Regions from separate parts of the Streptomyces sp. WMMC500 genome, predicted to be linked through region 2. Evidence: riboswitches for the same ligand, from Rfam matches in the RefSeq annotation. Region 2 holds a riboswitch; the other holds the start of a gene.

Region 1 (4,382 bases), 5.8 Mb from region 2:
AACACGCCGTGCGTGGAGGGGTAGGTCACCATGAGCACGGCCAGCTCGTCGCCGTGCTGCTCGATCTTCGCGCGCAGGTCGTCCGCGTCGACCTCGCCGTTCTCCGCGGTCCTGACGACCACGACCTTCATGCCGGCCATCACCGCGGAGGCGGCGTTGGTGCCGTGCGCGGAGGACGGGATGAGGCAGACGGTGCGGCGCTCGTCGCCGTTGGCGCGGTGGTACGCCCGGACGGCCAGCAGGCCCGCCAGTTCGCCCTGCGACCCGGCGTTGGGCTGCAGGGAGACCTTGTCGTAGCCGGTGACGGCGGCCAGCCCGTCCTCCAGCTCGCGGATCAGGGTCAGATAGCCCTCGGCCTGGTCGGCCGGCGCGAAGGGGTGCAGCCCGGCGAACTCGGGCCAGGTGACGGCCTCCATCTCGGCGGTCGCGTTGAGCTTCATCGTGCAGGAGCCGAGCGGGATCATGCCGCGGTCCAGCGCGTAGTCCCGGTCGGCGAGCGTGCGCAGGTAGCGCAGCAGGGCGGTCTCGGAGCGGTGCCGGTGGAAGACGGGGTGGGTCAGGTACTCGTCGGCGCGCAGCAGCTCCCCGGGCAGCGCGTCGGCGGTCGCGGCGTCCAGCTCCTCGACGTCCTGATGGGCGACGCCGAAGGCGTCCCAGACGACGGCCAGATGGTCGCGGACGGTGGTCTCGTCGCAGGAGACGCCGACGTGGTCGGCGTCGGCGAGGCGCAGGTTGACGCCGGCGTTGCGGGCGCGGGCGGTGACCTCCGCGGCCCTGCCCGGGACGCGGACGGTGACGGTGTCGAAGAACGCGCCGTGCACCACGTCCGCGCCGCCGGCCCTGAGGCCGGCGGCGAGTATCGCGGCGTAGCGGTGGGTGCGCCGGGCGATGGCCGCCAGGCCCTCGGGGCCGTGGTAGACGGCGTACATCGAGGCCATCACCGCGAGCAGCACCTGCGCGGTACAGATGTTGCTGGTGGCCTTCTCGCGGCGGATGTGCTGTTCGCGCGTCTGGAGGGCCAGCCGGTACGCCTGCGCCCCGTCCGCGTCCCTGGAGACGCCGACGAGCCGCCCGGGCAGGCTGCGCGCGAACTTGTCGCGGACGGACATGTAGCCGGCGTGCGGGCCGCCGAAGCCCATCGGGACGCCGAAGCGCTGGCTGGAGCCGACCGCGATGTCCGCGCCGAGCGCCCCGGGCGAGGTCAGCAGGGTCAGCGCCAGGAGGTCGGCGGCGACGGTGACGACGGCGCCCAGCCCGTGCGCCGCCTCGATGACGGGGGCGAGGTCGCGTACCGCACCGGAGGCGCCCGGGTACTGCAGCAGCACGCCGAAGACGCCGCGCTCGGCGACCTCCGCGGGGATGCCGCCGGCCAGGTCGGCGACGACGACCTCGACGCCGGTCGGCTCCGCGCGGGTGCGCAGCACCGCGACGGTCTGCGGCAGGGTGTCGGCGTCGACCAGGAAGACGCCGTCCTTGACCTTGCCGACGCGCCGGGACAGCGCCATCGCCTCGGCGGCGGCCGTGCCCTCGTCGAGCAGCGAGGCGCCGGCGGTGGGCAGCCCGGTGAGGTCGGCGACGACGGTCTGGAAGTTGAGCAGCGCCTCCAGCCGGCCCTGGGAGATCTCCGGCTGGTACGGGGTGTACGCCGTGTACCAGGCGGGGTTCTCCATGACGTTGCGCAGGATGACCGGCGGCGTGTGGGTGTCGTGGTAGCCGAGGCCGATCATGGAGGTCAGCACCTGGTTGCGCGCGGCCAGGCCGCGCAGCTCCGCCAGCACCCCGGCCTCCGAGCGGGCCGCGGGCAGCGCGAAGGCGCCGGTGTCCTTGATGGAGGCGGGGACGGCGGCCTCGGTCAGCTCGTCCAGCGAGCCGAAGCCGACCTGGGCGAGCATCTTGGCCCGGTCGCCCGCGTCCGGGCCGATGTGGCGCTGCTCGAAGGGCGTGCCGCGCTCCAGGGCGGACAGCGGGATGTGGTGGGCGTTCGTCTCGGACAACGGGGCCTCCTGGTCGCACGGACCTTCGCGGATGCCCCTGGGCCGGGCACCCGTACGGCCTCCCCCTCTGTCATCCGGACCTGAGAGCTTCACCGGTACGCCCTGGCTGGGCGCGCGCCGGCTTGCACCGTCGGTGAGGGTGGGGCCGCGCGGCGGCCCGCCCTGCTTTCCAGAGTGACCTCGTCCGTGCGGTACGGGGGCCTGAGAGATTCCGGGGAGGAGTTGCTCCTTCGGCGCCTCCGGCTGGCGGACGGAGGACTCTCCCGCACGGGGTCTGCGGCCACGGCCAGCGTACCAGCGCACGCCCCAGCGCATCCCGGCGCGGGCGCTCGCCGGGTGCGCCCGGGCGGCGCCCGCCGAGTGGCCGCGGGGCACGTTGTGGCGTTACGTGGAGGACAGGCGGAGCCGTGACGAGACGTGGGAGGCAGCGTGCAGACCGACATCGACCCCCGGAGCCTGATCGGCGTGCGCGCGTACGACAGCAACGGCGACAAGCTCGGGACCGTCGACGAGGTGTACCTCGACGACGTCACCGGCGCCCCACAGTGGGCGGCGCTGCGCACCGGGCTGTTCCACCGGGACGCCTTCGTGCCGCTGGGCCCGAGCGAACTGGCCGACGAGGGGCTGCGGGTGCCGTTCGACCGCGCGCTGATCAAGGACGCACCGGACTTCGGCGTCGGCCGGCACCTCTCGCCCGCGCAGGAACTGCAGCTCTACCACCACTACGGCCTGGCGCTGCCGCCGGACGTCGCCAAGACCCACCCCAACCGGCAGCCGCAGCCGGACCGGGACTTCGGCGAGGTCGCCGGCTCCGACGACTGATCAGCCGCCGGGCACCAGCGGCAGCGGGTCCGCCGGCCGGAGCGCCGGGTCGTCGGCGGCGAACGTACGCACCCGCCCGGGCGCCGAGCCGGGCACCTCGAACCGCACCGTGACCCGGCCGACGCCGCTGCCCTGCACCCAGCCCGGACCGTGCTCCGCGTGCCGCACGTCCAGCCCCGGCAGCCAGTGCGGAGCCGCCGGCTCCGGCTCGGCGGCGGGCGGCGGGGGCGGCTCCGGCTGCGGCAGCGCCACCGGGCCGTCCGCGTCCACCGGCCCGTGCACCACGTCCGGCGCCTGGCCGGCCTGCGCGAACAGGTCCTCCTGGGTGAAGTCCGCGAGCCCGCTCACGCCGACGCCCAGCAGCCGCACGCCCGCGGTCGTCTCGACGCCGTCCAGCAGCCGCAGCGCGGCCTCGGTGACCACGGCCGGGTCGTCGGTGGGCCCGCGCAGCGTCTCGGAGCGGGTGAGGGTGGAGAAGTCGTACCGCCGGACCTTCAGGACCACCGTGCGGCCGGAGCGCCCCGCACGGCGCAGCCGCTCCACGCACCGCCGCGCCAGCCGCTCGACCTCCGTGCGGATGCGGATCCGGTCGGTGAGGTCGACGTCGAAGGTGTCCTCGACGGAGACGGACTTGGTGTCCCGGTCCGCCACCACCGGCCGCTCGTCCAGGCCCAGCGCCATCACGTGGATCCCGGTGCCGTGCGCCTTGCCCAGCAGGCGCACCATCTCGTCCTCGCCGGCGTCCGTGACCTCCCCGACCGTGGTGATCCCGGCCCGGCGCAGCACGTCCGCCGTCGCCGGTCCCACGCCCGGCAGCGTACGCACGTTCATCGGCCCCAGCAGCGCCCGCTCGCCGCCCGGCGGGACCACGACGAGCCCGTCCGGCTTGGCCAGCTCGGAGGCGACCTTGGCGAGCATCTTGGAGGCGGCGAGGCCGACGGACCCGGTCAGTCCCGTGGCGCCGCGGATGTCCGCGCGCAGCCGACGCGCCACGCCCCGCAGCGCCGCCTCCTCGGCGGGCACGCCGCCGGCTTCGAGGTCGACGAACGCCTCGTCCAGACTCAGCGGCTCCACCAGCGGGGAAAGCTCCCCCAGCAGCGCCATGACCTGGCCGCTGACCTGCTGGTAGAGCCGGAAGCGGGGGATGAGGAAGGCGGCGTTCGGGCAGAGCCTGCGGGCCATGCCCATGGCCATCGCCGAGTGCACCCCGAAGACCCGCGCCTCGTACGACGCGGTGGCCACCACGCCGCGCGGGCCGAGGCCGCCGACGATCACGGCCTTGCCCTTCAGGCTCGGCTTGGCGGCCTGCTCGACGGCGGCGTAGAACGCGTCCATGTCCAGGTGCAGGACCGACGGCGCGCTTCTCACGCTCGAATGGTCCCCCATGGGTACGACATCGGCCCGTCGGCGCCCGCAGGGCGCCCGTGCCGGCGCCGTACGGTCCCGGGGCGCCCTACGGGGCCGGGCCCGGCGCGGCGGGCGTCAGCCGGCGCGGCTGCGGCGGCGGGCCAGCTCGTCGGCGGCGTTGTGCCCGACCAGCGTCTCGCCGGTGTCGACGCGCTCCGC
Region 2 (4,382 bases):
CAGACCCAGGATGGTGTCGCCGGGCTGGAGCACCGCGACCATCGCCGCCGCGTTCGCCGACGCGCCCGAGTGCGGCTGGACGTTCGCCGCCTCGGCGCCGAAGAGCGCCTTGACGCGCTCGCGGGCCAGCTCCTCGGTGACGTCGACGTGCTCGCAGCCGCCGTAGTAGCGGCGGCCGGGGTAGCCCTCGGCGTACTTGTTGGTGAGGACCGAGCCCTGCGCCTCCAGCACGGCGACCGGGGCGAAGTTCTCCGAGGCGATCATTTCGAGGGTGGACTGCTGGCGCGTGAGTTCGGCGTCCACGGCGGCGGCGACCTCGGGGTCGACCTCGTGGAGGGAACCGTTCAGAAGGGACATGGAACCTTCCGGGGAAAGAGACGGACGCGGGCGGGCGGGGCTGCGGCGGCGGAGCTCAGCCCGCGGTGAACGCGGTGTACTCGGCGGCGGACATCAGGTCGGCGGACTCGCCGGCGACGCGCACCCTGAACAGCCAGCCGTCTTCGAACGGGCCGGAGTTCACCAGCGCCGGGTCGTCCACGACGTCCTGGTTGGTCTCGGTGACCTCCCCGGTCACCGGCGCGTAGAGGTCGGAGACCGACTTCGTCGACTCCAGCTCGCCGCAGGACTCGCCCGCGGTGACCGCGTCGCCGACGTCCGGCAACTGGACGAAGACGACGTCTCCGAGCGCGTTCGCGGCGTGGGCGGTGATGCCGACGGTGGCGACGCCGTCGTCGCCGGTCGCGACCCACTCGTGTTCCTTGCTGTAGCGCAGGTGCTCAGGGTTGGTCATGAGGCGATTCTCCAGGATCGGGACGGGAGTGGCGTGAGGAGGAGGAAGGGGCGCGGCGGCGCACGCGGTCGGGAGCCGCCGCGGGAGCGGTCAGGGGCGGGTGTAGAACGGCAGGGCGACGACCTCGTACGGCTCGTGGCTGCCGCGGATGTCGACGCCCACGCCGGTGGCCGCCGAGGGCCCCGGCTCGGCGTGCGCGGCGTCCACGTACGCCATGGCGATCGGCTTGCCCAGGGTGGGGGAGGGGGCGCCGGAGGTGACCTCGCCGATCCGCCGGCCGCCGGCCACCACCGCGTACCCCGCGCGCGGCACCCGCCGGCCCTCGGCGACGAGGCCGACCAGCACCCGCGGCGGCTCGGCCGCGGCGCGCTCGGCGGCCTGCTCGAGCGCCTTGCGGCCCACGAAGTCCCCGGGCTTGTCGAGCTTGACGACGCGGCCGAGACCGGCGTCGAAGGGCGTGAGCGCGGTGGTCAGCTCGTGCCCGTACAGCGGCATCCCGGCCTCCAGGCGCAGGGTGTCGCGGCAGGAGAGCCCGCAGGGCACCAGGCCGTCGTCCCGCCCGGCGGCGGTCAGCGCCTCCCACACGGCGACCGCGTCCGCGGGGCGGACGAACAGCTCGAAGCCGTCCTCGCCGGTGTAGCCGGTGCGGGCGATGAGCGCGCCGGCGCCGGCGACGGTGCCGGGCAGGCCCGCGTAGTACTTCAGGCCCGCCAGGTCCGCGTCGGTGACCCGGCCCAGGACGGCCGGCGACTTCGGGCCCTGCACGGCGATCAGGGCGTAGGACTCGCCGTCGTCGCGCACCTGAGCGCCCGGGAAGCCGGCGGCCCGCTCGGCGAGGGCGGCCAGGACGACCCGGGCGTTGGCGGCGTTGGCGACGATCATGAACTCGTCCTCGGCGAGCCGGTAGACGATCAGGTCGTCGAGGATGCCGCCGTCCTCGCGGCAGATCATCGTGTACCGGGCGCGGCCGGGGCGCACGGCCGACAGCCGGCCCACCAGCGCGTAGTCCAGCAGGGCGGCGGACCCCGGCCCGGTGACGGCGATCTCGCCCATGTGGGAGAGGTCGAAGAGGCCGGCGCGGGTGCGCACCGCGACGTGCTCCTCGCGCTCGCTGCCGTAGCGCAGCGGCATGTCCCAGCCGGCGAAGTCGGTCATGGTGGCGCCGAGGGCGCGGTGCGTGGCGTCGAGCGCGGTACGGCGCGGTGCAGGGCTCTCAGGGGTCATCGTCAGGCTCCCGGACAGGGGGTGGTCGTGTCCTCCCCATCTGTCATCGGAACCTGAGAGGTTCGCCACGATCCCGCGGGAGCGTGGCTTGCACCTTGGGTGGGACCGGCGCCGGCGCACGGCTGTGCTCCCAAGCGCGGCCCTCTTTTCAGATCTGCCTAGCCCGCGCGGTGACGGGGCCTGAGAGATTCAAGGGAGGACTTGCTCCTTCGGCGCCCGGTGCGGCGAGGCACCGGGACTCTCCCGCGCGGATTCGAACGGCCGGTATGCAGTTGGCGGGCCCCATCATTGCACGCGGCCCGCGCTCGCGGACAGGGCGGAGAAAACCGGGAGACCGTCTTCCGCCACGGCCCGTTGCGTCCTTGTCCAGCCCCGCCGCTGTTGCGACGCTTGTGGAGGGCAGGCGGCGGCGGTGCGGGGCGTGGGAGGCGGCGTGACGGTGGAGCAGGCGGCCTCGCGGGAGCGGCTTCGCTATCCCGCGGGGGACATCGTCGTGGTCTCCGGGCTGCCGGGCAGCGGCAAGAGCACGCTCATGCGGCGTACGCGGCCGCCGGCGGCGGTGCTGCTGATCGACTCGCAGTACGTGCGGGAGCGCTGGGCGCGCAAGCTGGGCGCGCGGCTGCCGTACGCGGTGTACAGGCCTCTGGTACGCATCGACCACTACGCGCGACTGCGCCTGGCGGTCCGCGCCGGCGGCAGCCTCGTCGTGCACGACTGCGGCACGCTGCCGTGGGTGCGCTGGTGGCTGACCAGGCAGGCGCGGCGGTACGGGCGCGGGGTGCACGTCGTGGTGCTGGACGTGCCCGCCGACGTGGCCCGGGAGCGGCAGGAGCGGCGGGGGCGCGCGGTGTCCCGGTACGCCTTCGCCCGGCACCGGTGGGCGCACCGCAGGCTGCTGGACTGGGCGCGCGCCGCGGGACCGGCGGCCCAGGAGTGCGACTCGGTGCTGGTGCTGGACGACAGGGAGCCGGGGGCGCCGCGCTCGATCAGCTTCGGCTGAGCCCGCGCCGGCCGCGCGCCGGGACCCTGCCGCGGCGAGCCGAACCCGAGCCCGCGCCCGCTACGCGCCCGCCTCCCCCGGCAGGCTCGGCGGCACCTTCGCGTTCGCCGCCGGCACCTGCGGAACCTGCCCCGCCGGCACCAGCCCGCTGCCGGCCGTCGCCGCGAGGACCCGCACCAGCGCCCCCACGGTCACCGAGGCCCGCTCGTCGACCGCCGCCCCGTCGCCCGCACGCCCGGCCCGTACGAGCCCGTCCAGCTCCTCGCGCAGCGCGGCGACGGCCTGCGCCAGCGCGGTCGTCTCCTGTGCCTTCATCGACTTGACCGTGCCCTTGGCCGTCGCCGCCGCGGCCACGGCGTCCAGGTGCGAGCGGAAGGCGGGCAGCGTGCGCGGGTCCAGCCGGCCGCCGTCGGCGACGGCCTGCTGGACCAGCTCGACCGTCCGCGCCGTGCAGGCGGTGAGCTGCCCGAGCCGGGCCAGCAGATGCAGCGTCGCGGGGTCCACGTCGGCGGCGGCCGGGGCGGTGCCGCCCGGGGCGGTGCCGCCCGGGGTAAGGGCAGCCGGGGCAGCGGCGGCCCGCCGGCCGTCCTGGTGCCCGGCCCCGGCGGCGCCCGCGGCGACGGCGACGGGCCCGGCGGCCCCGAGCAGGAGGGCGCCGCCGGCGACGGCGGTGACGACGGTGGCGGCGAGGCCGGCCATTCGGTTCTTACGCATGGAAAACGGGCTCCCTGTCGCGCGGTTCGGTGGGTGAGAGGGCTCCACCGTGTGCAGGCGGGACCTTCGCCCGCGAGCGCTCGCAGCCGTTAGGGTGCCGACGTTCATCCCCCGAGAGTTGGCTGGTCCCGATGAGCTTCGACTACCGCTCCCCGCAGCCCCCCGCCACGGGCGGTTTCCCCGGCAACGAGCTGGAGGAGGTGCTCGCCGCCTCCCTCGGCAACCCGCAGGCCGCGCCGCGGCTGCTGGAGGTGCTGGGCCGCAGCAGCCTGTGGGTGCCGCTGCCCGAGGGCGGCGGTCCCGACAGCGGCTCGCTCGGCCTCCCGACGACGGAGATCGGCGGCGCGCCGTACGTGCCCGTGTTCTCCTCGCAGGAGGAGTTCCTGCGGGTGGCCGGCTCCCACCTCTCGTTCACCGTCGCGCCGGCCCGCGAGTTCGCCCGCGGACTGCCGCCCCAGGTCGGCATCGCGGTCAACCCCGGCGGCACGGTCGGCGTGCCGCTGCCGCCGGCGGCGGTGGCGGAGCTGTGCCGGGACCGCGCGTCGTCGCGGCTGCCGGGGGAGGCGCGCGGCGGCCGGGTGCGGCTGTTCACGCCGGACTGGCAGGACGACCCGGTGGACTTCCTGGCCGTCGCCCGGGAGGAGTTCGAGCGGA

Evidence for each region. Region 2 has a riboswitch for glycine ahead of gcvT (glycine cleavage system aminomethyltransferase GcvT). Riboswitches for the same ligand answer to the same signal wherever they lie in the genome.
Region 1: linked by a shared signal. The riboswitch ahead of gcvP (aminomethyl-transferring glycine dehydrogenase) and the one ahead of gcvT (glycine cleavage system aminomethyltransferase GcvT) in region 2 are both predicted to bind glycine.

Annotation. Positions count from the first base shown of each region.
Region 1 is NZ_CP114905.1:8,311,411-8,315,792, reverse strand. It holds gene gcvP (aminomethyl-transferring glycine dehydrogenase) at 1-1,994, opposite strand, end outside; glycine riboswitch at 2,174-2,270, opposite strand; gene O7599_RS35805 (PRC-barrel domain-containing protein) at 2,412-2,816, shown strand; gene O7599_RS35800 (DNA polymerase IV) at 2,817-4,184, opposite strand; gene O7599_RS35795 (MerR family transcriptional regulator) at 4,299-4,382, opposite strand, start outside.
Region 2 is NZ_CP114905.1:2,540,745-2,545,126, reverse strand. It holds gene glyA (serine hydroxymethyltransferase) at 1-357, opposite strand, end outside; gene gcvH (glycine cleavage system protein GcvH) at 413-790, opposite strand; gene gcvT (glycine cleavage system aminomethyltransferase GcvT) at 881-2,014, opposite strand; glycine riboswitch at 2,173-2,270, opposite strand; gene O7599_RS10300 (AAA family ATPase) at 2,448-3,014, shown strand; gene O7599_RS10295 (hypothetical protein) at 3,075-3,728, opposite strand; gene O7599_RS10290 (enhanced serine sensitivity protein SseB) at 3,860-4,382, shown strand, end outside.